2 regions of the Solibacillus sp. iso_87 genome follow, and region 1 is predicted to be linked to the other one. Evidence: predicted binding sites of a transcription regulator. Region 1 holds the regulator's gene; the other holds the start of a gene.
The links. The regulator LexA, encoded in region 1, represses DNA repair genes until DNA is damaged. The targets are predictions, from matches to a motif close to CGAACATATGTTCG.

Region 1 (7,821 bases):
CAGCTTTGTCAGCGCAATGAATGAACCTGGGATGTATGCAATCGTTCAAACGATCATCCAATTGGCGAAAAATATTCAAATGCGTCCCATTGCCGAAGGAATTGAAACAGAAGAACAACTTGCAATGCTTCAACAACTTGGCTGTCCTGCCGGTCAAGGCTATTACTTCTATAAACCGATGTCTATTACCGAAGCAGAACAATTGCTGGACACGAAAAAAACAGCTGACGGGAAGTAAATCACCTTCCGTCAGCTGTTTTCTTAGTTAATAGTGTTCGGTAAATCTTTTGATATGAATGCGATTAAATCGTGTAGATTTTGCTCGCTCACTCCATGGCCTACCGGATAAGTTCTGAATGTTACGTCCGTGTCATAGTCGTTGAAAAAACGAACGGCATGCTCTGCCCATTCAATCGGAAAATCATAATCATATTCCCCGTGAGAAATAAAGATTTTAGATTTATCCATCGTTTTTTTACTATATTCAAGCGCAGCGAATTCCGGTAAATAACCGCTTAATGCTGCTGTTCCACGAATGGCATTGCCCATCACCATTGCAAGTGACTGTGCCATCGCTGCCCCTTGGTTGAAGCCAACAACATATATTTGCTGTTCATCCAAATTGAATTCCCAAATGGCTTCTTTAATAAATAATTCAATACCTTTCAGCACTTTATCAAAGATGGCACGATTCGGCTTACCCTCTTCTTCAAATGTATAAAATGCATAGCCGGGACGATGTTTAATCGGCCCTTGCAAACTAAAAATATGACAATTTGTTGAAAATGAATCAACAAGTTGCAGTAAATCGTTTTCATCGCTCCCTAATCCATGCAGTAAGAAAATCGCCGGTTGCTTATCTGCATCTACTTTAGGTGCTTTGTGTAAATAAATAAATGGTGTGTTCATTTTATATCTCCTTTTAAGAAAGCGTCATTTTATTGACAAGCTGGTCCGTGTAATAAGCCATATAGCCATCTAGCAATTTGATTGTTTCCTCGATATCGCCTTCTGTTAAAATATTTGCATTTTTAGCACAAGCAACTGCCAAAAAATCAATTCGGTATGCATGCTCTACCGATGCATACGCATAATCGTATATCACATCTTCATCTTCTATCTTTAATGCTTCATATTGCTGATGGAAAGCTTTCTTATAATCATCCATTTTCTCTCCGACACTGTTGCGAATTTGCATTTGCTGTGCCATTAATTCATTTTCGATATAAGAAACGCTTGGCACTTTTCCTGAACTGAATGTTTCCCGAACAAGATCTGTCCATGCAATTTTATTTTCCACATAATACGCAATATTTAACATTAATCGATCATAAAAATCAGTCGTTGATGTGGAGGAAGCTCTTTTTTCATCAATATTTTTTTGAAGCATTGTTTGGAATTTTTCAAGGTCCGCTTTATTCGATAGGAAATAAAGTGTCTGTTCGATATATGTAGTAATTTCTTTTTGCTTATTTTCTGCTGTCATTATTCATCCACATCCTTCATCTGATACTTCCATATTGCTTTATTATCGTACCATTCCTTCAGTAAAATCGCACGTTATCCAATTATTTGTATGGGCATATTGTATCTGAATTTGCTCTTTTTGCCAAAGCTTTTTTCTTATCGTCTAAACAATTAGCCAGGCTTCCGATTGATTTAGAAATGAAAAAATGCCACTTGCCATAGTAGACAAGTGACATTTTGAGCTTCGAATTAAAGTGCTTTTACTTTCGCAACTACATTTTCTACTGTGAAGCCGTATTCTTTTAACACAATTTTCTCTGGAGCCGATGCACCAAATTTATCGATTGCCAATACATCGCCTTCAAAGCCAACATATTTATGCCAGCCAAGTGATGCACCCATCTCAATTGCTAAACGCTTCGTCACAGCTTTTGGTAATACAGATTCTTTGTATTCCTTCGACTGTTTTTCAAAGCGGTCCATTGATGGCATTGATACAACAGATGCGTCAATTCCTTCTGCAAGCAATGCTTTTTTCGCTTCTACCGCCAAGCCAACTTCAGAACCAGTTGCAATTAACAGTGCATCCGGAGTTTCTTTAGCTGAAGCTGAAACAACATATGCGCCTTTTTCAACACCTTCGTATACTGTCTCTGTTGCAACATCCAATACCGGCAAGTTTTGACGAGATAATACTAATACAGTTGGCGTTGATTTGCTCTCAACAGCTAATTTCCATGCAGCTACAGATTCATTTGCATCTGCAGGACGGATCACTGAAAGATTCGGCATTGCACGTAATGATGCTAAATGCTCGACTGGCTCATGTGTAGGACCATCTTCCCCTACTGCAATTGAGTCATGTGTAAACACGTATGTTACAGGTAATCCCATTAATGCAGATAAACGAATTGCTGGGCGTACATAGTCGGAGAATACAAAGAAAGTACCGCCAAATACGTTTAAGCCTCCATGTAATGCCATACCGTTCAGCGCAGCACCCATAGCAAATTCACGAACACCAAACCAAATATTACGGCCTTCCGGAGTTTCAGCAAAGAAATCGCCAGCGCCTTTAATTGTTGTTTTGTTTGAGCCTGCTAAGTCAGCAGAACCTCCGAAGAATGATGGAGTAGTTTTAGCAATTGCATTGATTGCATCACCAGATGATGAACGAGTAGCTACTGCAGTACCTGCTTCATATACAGGTAATTCAGATGCAAAGTTCTCTGGTAATTTGTTTTCCATTGCGTTTACAAACTGTGCAGCCAGTTCTGGATATTCGTTTTTGTAGCTTTCGAATAATTCATTCCATGCTGTTTCTGCTTGTACACCTTGTACTTCACTTGCAGCTTTAAATGTATCATATACTTCAGTTGGAATGAAGAATGGCTCATGTTCCCAAGCGTATGCAGCTTTTGTTAAAGTAACTTCATCAAGTCCTAAAGGAGCACCATGTGAATCTGCTTTACCGGATTTGTTAGGAGAACCAAAACCGATAACAGTTTTCACTTCGATTACAGTTGGGCCGCCAGTATTTTGTTTCGCTTTTTCAATAGCTGAATTAATTTCCACGATATCTGTACCGTCTGCAACTTTTAAATAGTTCCAGCCGTATGATTCAAAACGTTTTTGGATGTTTTCCGAGAATGACTTTTCTAAATCACCATCAAGTGAAATGTCATTTGAATCATATAGGACAATTAATTTATCCAGTTTTAAGTGACCTGCAAGAGAAATCGCTTCTGCAGCAACACCTTCCATTAAATCTCCGTCACCGCATAGTGCAAATGTATAGTGGTCTACAATGTCTTTACCTGGCTTGTTGTATGTTGCTGCCAAGTGACGTTCAGCCATAGCCATACCTACTGACATTGCAATACCTTGTCCTAATGGACCAGTTGTCGCTTCTACACCAACTGTATGACCATATTCAGGATGTCCCGGTGTTTTTGAATTCCATTGACGGAAGTTTTTGATCTCTTCCATCTCTAATCCGTAGCCACCTAGATGCAATAAACTATATAAAAGCATGGAACCATGTCCAGCTGATAATACAAAACGGTCACGATTATACCAATTAGGATTTTGTGGGTTATGGCGTAAATGCTTCGTCCACAATGTATAGGCCATAGGTGCAGCACCCATTGGTAAACCCGGGTGACCTGAATTTGCTTTTTCAATTGCGTCGATTGATAGTGTACGGATTGCGTTAATTGCTAACTGATCCATCTGTTGTGTCATTATGTGACATCCTTTCCTCGTACGATATTTATACATTTTATAGTGTAGACAAATTTTCACAAGAAAACAATAATTTCTAAAAACGTCCCATAAAATATGTCATACTTTATATGAAATGTGACATATTAATGAAAAGTTGTTAGTTTAAGAATTTCTTCTGTGATTTAATTTGTTTTAATTTTTCAGGTGTCACATCATTGCCTTCTTCATCAATTACTTTCACATGCTCGATTGTATCGCGCATTGTAGTACGGAAAGTATCTAAATATTCTTTGCGCAGTGCTGTACGTTCCTTCGCCTGCTCTTCCGTCAATTTACCTTCTCTCGCTAATTTAGAAAGCTCATTAATACGAGCTAATTTTTCTTTTGATAACATTTGAATCTCACCTTTCTTCCTACCTACTACAAAGGTATAAAAAAAACGACTTGAAAACAAGTGTTTACTCTTCAAGTCGCTCCATATATTCAATATACCTTCTATGTACGGTCGCTTTACTGATAGAAATGCCCAAGCCCGACATAGTCGTAGCAATTTCCGCAAATGTTAAACCTTTCTGGCGAAGCTGAACAATTTCTTCGACAGGCACTTCTTTTCGTTCACGCCCTTCAATATTGCCACGGTTTTTTAAATTATTTTGCGGCTGGTATCCATTTTCTACAGCACGGCGCATTCCCCGGCGGATTTTTGCATTATGCATACGACGCTGATACTCTTCCACAATCGCCAAAATTTCTAGCAGCATTGTATCCATTTCATTTAATACGACAGGACCTGCATCATTCAATGTATATACTGTCGCTTCATATTTTTGCAGTAGGTGAAGCACTGCCATCCGGGCATTCCCTCGCCCTAAACGGGTCTCATCCTGTACAAATAATGCTTTTATGCCGCACTCTTTCATACAGTCAAGCATGTCGAGCAATCCGTCTCGATCAACATCATATCCACTATGCTGATCCATGAAAATCTCCACATCTTTATAGCCGAATGATTTTGCGTATTTTATCAGCTCCTCCTGCTGACGGGCTAGTGATGTTTCTTGTGTATTTTTATCCGTACTGACACGGCAATAAATTACTGCTTTAGTTTTTATCATTGTTCCCTCTCGCTACTTTAATCGATTGCATATCGGAGGATTCATTCAGCTGGGCAATGTATTGTGAATCTTTTTCTACAGGTACAACCAATACTTGTCCTAAAACAACTTTTTCATCCAGCATTCCGTTTTCCTTTTTTACTTCATTGATCCAATCATGCTTAGCCATTTTACCACCATATTGTTCTGCCAACGACCATAAAGTATCGCCATGCTCTATGCTTACGTGTTCGTATAATTCAATATTATCGTCCTGCATCATGAATAAAGCAATCATAAGTACAGAAAATAGTAGAAACATTGATGTGAAGCCATTTAATTTAATTCTTTTCATTAGAAAAACCCTCTTTCGAATGTATGTTCGGAATATTTGTTCTCATAATAATACGAACATATGTTTTTGTCAACCGTTTTTTTCGAACTTATGTTTGCATTCATGTTCGCATACTGCTATACTTACTTTAAGAAAAATAGCATGATAAAGAGGTGAGTTAGTTGACACAAAAAATTTCAAAGCGGCAGCAAGCTATTCTAACTTTTATAAAAGAGGAAGTTCGTGCTAAAGGCTATCCGCCATCAGTTCGCGAAATTGGAGAAGCGGTTGGTTTAGCTTCCAGTTCAACTGTCCACGGGCATTTAGCTCGTTTAGAAAGTAAAGGGCTTATCCGCCGTGATCCTACAAAGCCGCGTGCCATTGAAATATTGGACCAGGAAGAGATGAACATCGCGAAACAAGGTGTCATTCATGTTCCGTTGATCGGTAAAGTTACAGCTGGTCTGCCTATTTCAGCAATCGAGGATATTCAGGAATATTTCCCGTTGCCGGATGCTTACGGTTCACCGGAAGAGGAATTGTTTATGCTTGAAATTATGGGAGAATCCATGATTGAAGCCGGTATTTTAAATGGGGATTATGTTATCGTTAAAAAAACGTCTACTGCGAACAATGGAGAGATTGTCGTAGCAATGACGGAAGACGATGAAGCGACTGTCAAGCGCTTTTACAAAGAAAAAACTCATTTCCGTCTACAGCCTGAGAATAGCTCGATGGAGCCAATCATTGTCGACCAAGTTTCTATCTTAGGTAAAGTAGTCGGCCTCTATCGAAATATCCATTAATCATAAGCTTGCCATTCTAATAGAATCGGCAAGTTTTTTATTTTCAAAATAAAAAGCCCAGCCGTGAACGACTGAGCCTTTCATTATTTATTGCATGCTTCTACAAAACTATTAAATAAGCGCTGTGCATAAACATCCCCGTTCGGAGCCAATTCTTCCGGATGCCATTGCACCGCGACACAATATGGATGCGATTCATGTTCAATCCCTTCAATAATGCCGTCCTTAGCAATAGCCGAAACTACGAGCCCTTCTCCGAGCTTTCCAACCGATTGATGATGAAATGTATTTACACGGAATGAGTCATCTTTAAAAATCTCTTTAAATTTAGGTGTCTTTACTTCAACGGTATGTGCCAATTCCCCACGCTTTGAAGGTTGTTTATGTAAAATTGTATTTTCTACTTGTGAGGGTATATCCTGAATGATCGTTCCCCCAAATGCGACATTCATAATCTGTTGTCCGCGGCAAATACCGAGAACAGGCATTTGTCTTTTATAGGCTTCATTCACTAATAAAAGATCGCTGTCATCACGTTTTCGTACAACACTTCCGATATGACGGTGCGGTTCTTCATTAAACAACAATGGATCTATATCCGCTCCACCAATTAATACGAGGCCATCAATTAGATTTAATAATGCATCTACGTTTTCTTCTGTAGCATTGGGTATACAGATTGGAATACCTCCCGCTTGTTCAATCGAAGTTAAGTATGCGTTGTTAATATCCAATTTCTTGTCAAAATCATACATTGTAAATCCAATAATCGGTTTCATTCTTTTTATCCCCTTATTATTTATAGATAATTCCAATAATTTAAATTATACTATTTCGTTACACTAAATGACTACAAAAATAAAAAGGATTGCATAATCGCAACCCTTTAATCCTTAAACCGTTTCCATTTGTTTTATAAAATACCGTTTAATTTCTTTCCAGTTATGAACACGCATGAAACCTTCTTCTGACCGATTGTACGGCATCGAATACAATATGCCTGTTCCTTTAAATGCTGCGAGTTGGCGTGGGCTGTCATCAATTAAATAATCGGTATGTATTACCGCTTTATTTCCGCAAAACACAATGTTCTGTGTTTTAATAAAGGGTAAATGCTCCATCAACCAATCGTATTTTGCTGTAAATGATCCCGGTACATCCATTGCAGCTGTCGCAATAAAAATTTCATAATGCTCCTGCAGTTCTTGAATGACTTCTATTGCATCTTCATCCAGTACTTTTAAATCTCTGAAATAGTCTGGCTCATTTAATAAAGCAAATAATTTTTTCGCATCTTCTCGAGGCAAATCACGCTGTGTCGTCAGAAGAAACTCTTCATCTGTATAATTTGTTCCGAAATTCTCGTTATATGTAACACGTAATTTCGAATAAAAGTCAGCTAGCACCTGGTCCATATCGATAGCAATACTTTTTTTCATGTAATAAGCCTCCTTGAAATTTCCTAATTTTAGTTTATACAATTATATTGTGAAAAAACAAGGTATAAATCTTTACAATTAACAACGTACATATTTACGTTTAAAACCGATTCGCCCTTTTTCCACCTGTTTTTCAATTTCCGCATAAGCATGAAGCAGACCCGGTTTTTTTCCTTCCCGTTTCGTTTCAATTGGTCCGATTTCATTAGCAATTTGCACTGCCTCATCATGTAAAGGTTTAAATGAAACACCGACTGTCATAACAAAATTGTTCATAGCCACTTGTGTACGCTGCGGTGCTTGACGAATATTTTGTTTTACATACTCAAGCATATCCATTAACTTTTCCTTTGAAAATTCCTCATCTCTACGATTTCCGAGAAGCCAGCAGTAACAATGCCACCCTGCCGACATTTTCAGGTCCTCACTACTGGCAATCCATTTATCGCTTACTT
Region 2 (7,821 bases), 1.6 Mb from region 1:
TATTTATCAAGGAAAAGGCGAGGTTCTGCAAGACGGAACGCGTAGATGCTTTGTTTCACATCGCCGACCATAAACATATTCCCGTCCTGCTCATCGCCGTTTTTCACAAGCTGCAAAATAGTTTCCTGCAAAAAATTCACATCCTGATACTCATCAACAAGCACTTCTTTGAAACGCTTCTGGAAATTCAATGCCACATCGGATGGCTGCGGTGGATTGGACGTGCTTTCTTCATCTGTCAAAATTTCCAATGCATAATGCTCCAAATCCGAAAAATCAAGCAGACCGCGCTCTTGCTTCGCCTTTTTAAACGCTTCACTGTATTCAATCGTCAGTTTTACGAGCGTTTCCAAAATAGGCATAGTCGCCGCCATTTCCTGAACATACAACTTTGGATGACGCGCAAAAAATGTTTCCTTCAAATCCGTCAGCATTTCTTTCGCCGTATCACGATGATTTTTCGCTACCGCATAAGATTGCCTATCTTCTTCCGTATCCTTTTTCGTCAACGGCTTGATCCGTCCGAACTCAACTGCAGGAATCAGCTCATATGCCTGTTCCCATGAGCCTTCCTCCATCGCTTCAAGTACATGCCTAACCCCTGTATATTCTGCTTCAAACAACGGCTTGTTTTTCTCTAAAGCAGGTGTAACGGAAACGATTTGCAAGCCTTTTTCAAGCCGTGTTGCAATTTCTTTTAGGCTTCCAATAATAAACGGGCGCACTTCTTTTGCGATAACCAACTCATCAATCGGACTTTCCGGATCAATATCGTATTTCTCCGGCAATGCGCGCAGCCATTCATACGGGTTTGGCTGAACACGGGACACTTTATACATTTCCTGCAGCAACAGTTCAATCGCCTGGTCACTGCGGTCAGATGCAAAGCTGTCAACTAAAGTGTAAAGCTCCTCTTTCGTGAACAAAGTTTCCATATCGCCCCGGTATGCCTTTTCAAGTACATCCATCAGCACATCATCCTGCAATAACGAAGCTTCCTCTGTACTTGCCAGACGGAAACCCGGGTCCAGATCAATCGTGTATGCATATTCACGGCAAATCGATAAACAGAATGAATGCAGCGTGGAGATTTGCGCTTTGTTCAATAAACTTAGCTGACGGCGCAGAAATTGGTTGCTCGGATTTTGGGCAAGTTCCTTTTCAAGCGCTTCTGCCATACGGTTGCGCATTTCCGCTGCCGAGGCATTTGTAAACGTTACGACGAGCAGCTCATCTACATCAATGCGCTTGTCTTCAGGCGCTAAAATCTTTTGGATGAGTCGCTCGATCAATACCGCCGTTTTTCCTGAACCGGCCGCTGCCGATACTAATATGTCATGCCCGGATGCGTAGATGGCTTTCCACTGCACATCTGTCCATTGAACATCACTCGGCTTCGCTGGAATTGTCATCTGCACATACCACCTTTTTAATGTTTTCAAATACTTCCTGTTCCGGCTGTTTCTTTATTTCGTTGAAGCTGTTGCCTGTTTCCGACTGATCGAACTGGCAAACCGATTTAAAACTGCAATACGTACAAGCCTTTTGATTTCCTAAACTATACGGCTTAATTTCCGTATTTCCGCGGTAAATTTCATTGCCCGCCTGACGGAATTTATAGTGAACAAATTCCTGCAAGTTTTCCATCTGTTCTTGTTCGATCACTTTTGAGGAACGGCTGTTGAATTCCGGATTCTCTCCGCTTTTAAACGCTGCCGGTACGATAATGGATGTTTTACTCGGTTCAAGTGACTTGTCCATCAATTGCGCCACTTCCACATCTTTTACCATATAGCCGCTTAACTTGAACTTCTCCTGACGCATACTTTCCACATGATCATACTGCTCATAATCTTCTGTCGGAATTAGCGGATTGTGCACATGCAGATAGAACATCCCGGCAGCCTGGACAATAATATTCTCCAGTTCCGATAAATCCTGAATGAACTTCCCTTCACGTGCAATAATCGGAATATTTTTCATCGCTACATCTAAATACGTCAACAGCTGCAGCGAAATCCCGTTATATACTTCGGTAAAATCAAGCTTGCGGCCGCTTGATTTATAATCAATAACACGCAAATACAGATTTTCCGCATCTTTATAAGCATCAATTCGGTCAATTTGCCCGCGCACATACATTTTCCGGTTATGTTCCAGATCGATTTTCAGTGCTTCCAGCGGGTTGCGGTCATCCTGTTCCGTATTTTTGTCGTCACGCTTCCCGAACGGCTTTTCATGGGCAATCGCTTTAAATTTCGACAGCTCGCTTTGATTAATAAGTGCATAAATTGTACGTGCCACGATTTTTACAAGTTTCGTTTTAATATATTCAAAGCGGTGACTGCTTTTTAAAATACTGTACGAGAAATAATCCGCCAGTTTTGAAATGGTTTCATCCGCCTTTTTATAGCACGCTACATATGTCGTAAGCGGGATCGATGGCTCTTTCTCAGATAAAATCGTCCGGATTGCCTCATGGAACAGATCGCCCATCGCGAATGTTTCCAGTTTGAATTCCGTACGCTCGTGCAGTTTAAGTCCATATGATACAAAATGTGAATACGGACAGCTGTAAAAGCGTTCAATACGCGATACACTTGCCAAAAAGTCTTCCCCATACAATGCTGTCGCTATGTCTTCCGTTAGCGGTTCTGCTTCATTCGTCGTATATAAAGGTTTTTCCACCACATTCAGCACATCTTTCCAGCGCTGTTCTCGTTCATAAAATGCTTTTAACGCCGCCCATTCATCGGTAAGCGGACGTCGCTCGTGCTGTGCCTGCTTCAGCTGGGTCATTAAGAAGCCGATTGCCGGTGACGGATGCTGTAAATAATTGAGCACATTGCCTTCTTGAAGTTCATCAAGCGGGTCCATTGCAATTTGCCGATGCGGCAGTGTGCGAACTGTTTTTTCATTTGGCGTACCACGGTTTTCCCTAATCTCAAACATGCTGTGCAGGCGGTTAATATAAAGCGATGGAAGCTTACTTTTACTTTCCTCGTCTGCATTTGCATACGTAATATATAAATATTGTGTCGATGAAGAAATCGCACGGTAAAACAGGAAACTTTCCTGCAAAAGCCTGCTTTTTATACCCGGTGCCAATTCCACATCGATTTTCTCAAATGTTTCACGATCGTCATCAGAAAGCAGTCCTCCTGCTTCCATACGCATCGGGTAAACCCCATCGTTAACACCGATGACGAAAATGGCCTTTTTATTATCAAAACGCGCAAACTCGACAGTCGAAACGGTCACTTCATCCAATGTCGGCGGCACACTTGCAAATTCAAGTGTTTCAAAGCCTTCATCCAAAATTTGCGCTACTTCTTCCAAAGGCATAACTTTATCGCCGAACATAAGGTCAAACTGCTCCAAAATATGAATCCAGCCGTTCCAAGCCTGTTCATGCTCCATTGACTGATGGAGTGAATCGGCCTGCTCTTCCTGCTCCTGCATTTTTAGCAGCTTCTTATAAATATCAAGCTGCTCCATAAACTCATAAAGTGCCACTACAATTTCACGGCCTGTTTTTTTGCCCTTCAACCGGTTCTGCAATGCCAGTACCGGCTCCCGGATTAAGTCACGTACCGATTTTAAAAGCTGTTCATGCTCCAGCTCGTCTTCTGTCTGAACCGCATTGACTTTTTCCAGTGATTTAAAACGGCGATAATGCCATACTTCATCTTTCATCCAACGGTCATGGACAATTCCTTTTGCGATGACGAAGTTTTCCAAAATATCCGCTCTGTCTCGCATTGCGACTAAATTGGCTCCATAAGGGAAAAACAGATCGGTTTTAATGCTTCTGAAAACCGGCTCATATTTCCAGTTTGTCGTAATAATCTCCAGCACAGATCGACTAAATTCGATAAGCGGATGATAAAGCATCGCCCGCTTCTCATTTGAGAAAAACGGGATTTCATATTGGGTAAAAGTCGTTCCAATAATCGCATCATATACATCTGCCTGGCGGTACATTATCCCAATATCTTTATAGCGAAGCCCCTTTTCCAGAACGAGCTGTTTAATTTCCTGGGCAATACCTTGCACTTCTGCGCGCGGGTTTACACCTTCCAATATTTTCGTATGTCCCGTTGATTCGACTGGTGTATCCGTAATTTTGTCGAAGCAATGTTCAATATGCAGCAAGTCCCGATTTGTCGCACGATAGTTTACTTCTAAATGAACGCGCGGCTCCTCCTCAATATCAATTCCTCCTTCGAATCGTAATTTTTGCAGCTCATTCTTTATTTTGTCGTACGTCATCGCAGCTCTGTAAAACACGGAGCCTTCCAGTAAATCCATTTGCGGGTCTTCCATCGGGAGAACAATTGTGACACGTTTTGCATAAATAAGAAGCTCTTTTAAAATGGCAAATTCCTGTCCATTAAATGAAACAAACCCATCCAAATAAATGTGGGTATCGCGCAAGCTTTCCATTTTCGGAATACGCTCAATTAGCAGCGGGAAATAGCCATCGCCATCAATATATTCCGTCCCGATCCGCTCATGCAGCTGCTTTAAAATAATGTTCAGATCATGCAATTTATGAAGTAGTACTTCACTTGCACCGTTTGATTTTAATGATTCGATCAGCGGGTCGATTGTTTCCACATCGATATGATATTGACTGAATTCCTTTAAAATCTGCTCCACTTCTTTCGTAAAACCGGGTTTGCCTGCCGCTCGTTTAAATAGCAGGAAATCTTCCTGATGTTCTTCCAAAATACGTCGCAACAGCATGCGGTACCCTGTGCCGTCAATACGTTCGTGGGCGATACCGCCTTCATTTTGCAGCACAAACCAGGCAAGCCGTTTGAATGTCATAACCTGTGCACGCATCATTCCTTCAATGTCATAATTCGTTGTCAGCTCATATTCCGTTGTAAACGACATTTGGTCAGGAACTAATATAAAAATTGGATGTCCAAATATATTTGTTTTTAAATCATCGACAATTTCACGGTGAATTAATGTTGTTTTTCCCGTGCCTGCCCGTCCTGATATAACTCGTAACGTCACAATTCCCACCTCACTTCTATTTCTTTCTTCTATTATAATATAAGAATACATGTTCGCGCATTAATTGGATTCATACAAAAAAGCCCTGCCTTTTCACTATTTGTAAAAAGCCAAGACTTATATTTTTTTATTTATGTTTACGTAACTTACCTATCTCTCGCAAATCTCTTTCCACACGCTTATTTAAGATGTTTTCAATCAATTTGCCGATTCCCCAAATGATTAAAATAATGACAGCTGAAATAATAAGTTTTGTAGGAGAGGTTAAAATATCTCGCAGATCACTGCCTAAATAGCTAATTAAAAAGATTAAAATAGGTTTTGAAATAAGGAGTGTCAAAAAATAATATTTCTTTTTAATATTGGATAAACCAGCAACCGTATTGACAACGACAACAGGTGTAAACGGCAGGCATAGTAGAACAAACAGTGGTGTGAATCCTCTAATATCCACCCAGTTGATCAGTTTTTTTACTTGTTTCTGTTCTTTAATCCGATGGAAGAGACGATACTTTCCGAACATGCGAATCATGAGGAAGAACATGTATGACCCTGCCACCGTTCCAAGCCAGGACAGTAAAAAACCCCAAAATAACCCGTATGCTGCAGCATTGGCAATGATTATTACGAACAACGGCAATATCGGTATAAATGATTCTAAAAACGTTAATAAAATCCCGAAAAACGGGCCTAATAACTTATATTTCTCTACAATTGTTTCTATATTATCGATTGTCAGCCAATCTAACATAACCACTCACCCCTACCAAAAACGATAAAAATTCCTGAAGTTACACAACGCTGTCTAGTACAATTTAATCTTAACATAATTTGTTTATACCCGTTTTAACCAAAAAAAAGAACCTCGTATTACCGAGATTCTTTTGAAATTAACTAACAACTAATAACCCGATTTTGTGATTATCATCACGATGGACAACATGCTGTGCAAGACGCACTTCGCCTGAATGGTCAAGCACTTCCAAACGACAATGGGCAGCATTGATCTGCAATGCCTTATACAAATCTTCTTCTGTAAAAACATCTTGTCCATTTACACGCTTAATAATTTCACCTGCAACAAGTCCCATTTTCTCTGCAGGGGAATCCGGTAAAATACCGGCAATCATAACACCTTTATCACTGCGTACAACGGCATAACTGTTGCGGTCCTCAGAACGACTATAATGAATGCCGATAATTGTACGGGAAATTGCCCCTAATGCTAATGCTGCAGCACCTAGTACCGGCAGGAGATAAGCGGCCAATCCGACGATCAGCACAAATTGCCCTATCATAATAATTGAACGTCCCATTTGAGGATAAACATTCATAGGCAGCTTTTGGCGCACCATCTGCTGGAATCCGATAATAAACGGGAAAACAATGATCGAAAACTGTTCTGCTCCGATCGTAAATTGTGGCCAATAAGGCGCAAAATTTTGAATGCCTTCACCCGGAATAATAGTAAAGACAGGTAAAATCCAAAGCTGTTTACTAAAATAGCCTATCCCATTTAATCCACGTTTTGTTTTCTCAACAATCGGTGAAGCAAAACGGGCACCATAACGGCGAATTAAAATTCCTTCTGCCATCAGCAAGAGTCCTGTCATAATCGGAACGGTCATAACAAGATCGTCCGTAACATTTCTCCCTGCCAATTCAATCGTTCCGATTGTATATGACCAATCTTGCCATTGCATCCAAATGATTCCACAAAAAGCAACCGCCATAACAATCGCCGGCGATAATAATTGATACATATAAATGATCAAACCTACGAAACTTACTATAAATACAATTGTCAATAATTCGAGTGATACTGTTAAGCCTATTACGAGACTAAATAAGGAAATAATAACGGACAGCATTAAACCCATCGCAAGCATATTTTTCAGCTCGGACCAGCCACCTAGTATCCGTCGGTTAAAATACCTTCGTTCGCGCTTCACTCGGCGATATCCTAAATAAACTGCGGAAATGATGGCGATATAAAACAAAGGATTTATAAAAAATCGGCCAATCCCTTTTAAAATTTCAATCAAAACTGTTCCATCCATATTCTCACCTACCGTACGAATAATTGTACCAAATCCTTTACGGAATGCGTAGTCCCATTTGTACCGGAAATGAAATAAAGCCATGGTGGGAGATTCGGAGATCTAAGGAGGCGGTAAATAAGATGGAATTTTTTCAGATCGTATTTAAATAAAATGTTAATCAACTAAAAAAAGCCCATTTCTTATAGAAACGAGCTTTCAATATCTTTTACACTATTTATCACTCAAACTGATGCATAATATAACTAATCGCCATCTGCAGCTGCATGTCGTTTACTTTCGACTGTTTGAATGTTTGCAGTTCTTTCGTTAATTCATTGAAAAATACTTCATCCATATAGCTTCCTTCTGCAATATCATGCTTATGTCTGAAGCTTTCTACTTCCTGAGCTGTATCCTTATCAAAGAATCCATCTGTCCGGCTGATAGCGTAGCCCAGTTCACTTAAAATACGCTGGCTGTAGGCAACTTCTTCACTGTATTCTCCCTCTTCATAGCGTCCTTTCAGTATTTTTGTTTCTACACTGTAAAGAGGATGCTGTGTCACTTCGACATCCGGTTCAATCCCTACATCATGGATCCATTTTTTAGAAGGTGTAAGCCATTTGTTCGTCGATAATTTTACTTCTCCGCCGTTTTGGAGATCCCATGTTTGTTGGACCGTCCCTTTACCGAAGCTCGTCACCCCAATAATGACCGAACGTTTCCAGTCCTGCAGGGCACCCGCAAACAC

Region 2: a site for LexA is predicted at 5,071-5,084, ahead of addB (helicase-exonuclease AddAB subunit AddB). Genes of this name have one in related genera too.

What each region holds. Positions count from the first base shown of each region.
Region 1 covers NZ_CM149656.1:2,475,861-2,483,681, forward strand. The annotation lists gene AC0VXV_RS12595 (EAL domain-containing protein) at 1-238, shown strand, start outside; gene AC0VXV_RS12600 (alpha/beta hydrolase) at 262-909, opposite strand; gene AC0VXV_RS12605 (DNA helicase) at 923-1,486, opposite strand; gene tkt (transketolase) at 1,717-3,711, opposite strand; gene AC0VXV_RS12615 (DUF896 domain-containing protein) at 3,851-4,087, opposite strand; gene AC0VXV_RS12620 (YneB family resolvase-like protein) at 4,152-4,808, opposite strand; gene yneA (cell division suppressor protein YneA) at 4,795-5,142, opposite strand; gene lexA (transcriptional repressor LexA) at 5,304-5,927, shown strand; gene AC0VXV_RS12635 (gamma-glutamyl-gamma-aminobutyrate hydrolase family protein) at 6,011-6,706, opposite strand; gene AC0VXV_RS12640 (5' nucleotidase, NT5C type) at 6,821-7,366, opposite strand; gene AC0VXV_RS12645 (DNA alkylation repair protein) at 7,445-7,821, opposite strand, start outside.
Region 2 covers NZ_CM149656.1:843,240-851,060, reverse strand. The annotation lists gene addA (helicase-exonuclease AddAB subunit AddA) at 1-1,412, opposite strand, end outside; gene addB (helicase-exonuclease AddAB subunit AddB) at 1,387-5,028, opposite strand; gene AC0VXV_RS04110 (TVP38/TMEM64 family protein) at 5,156-5,779, opposite strand; gene AC0VXV_RS04105 (PDZ domain-containing protein) at 5,919-7,088, opposite strand; gene AC0VXV_RS04100 (S41 family peptidase) at 7,309-7,821, opposite strand, start outside.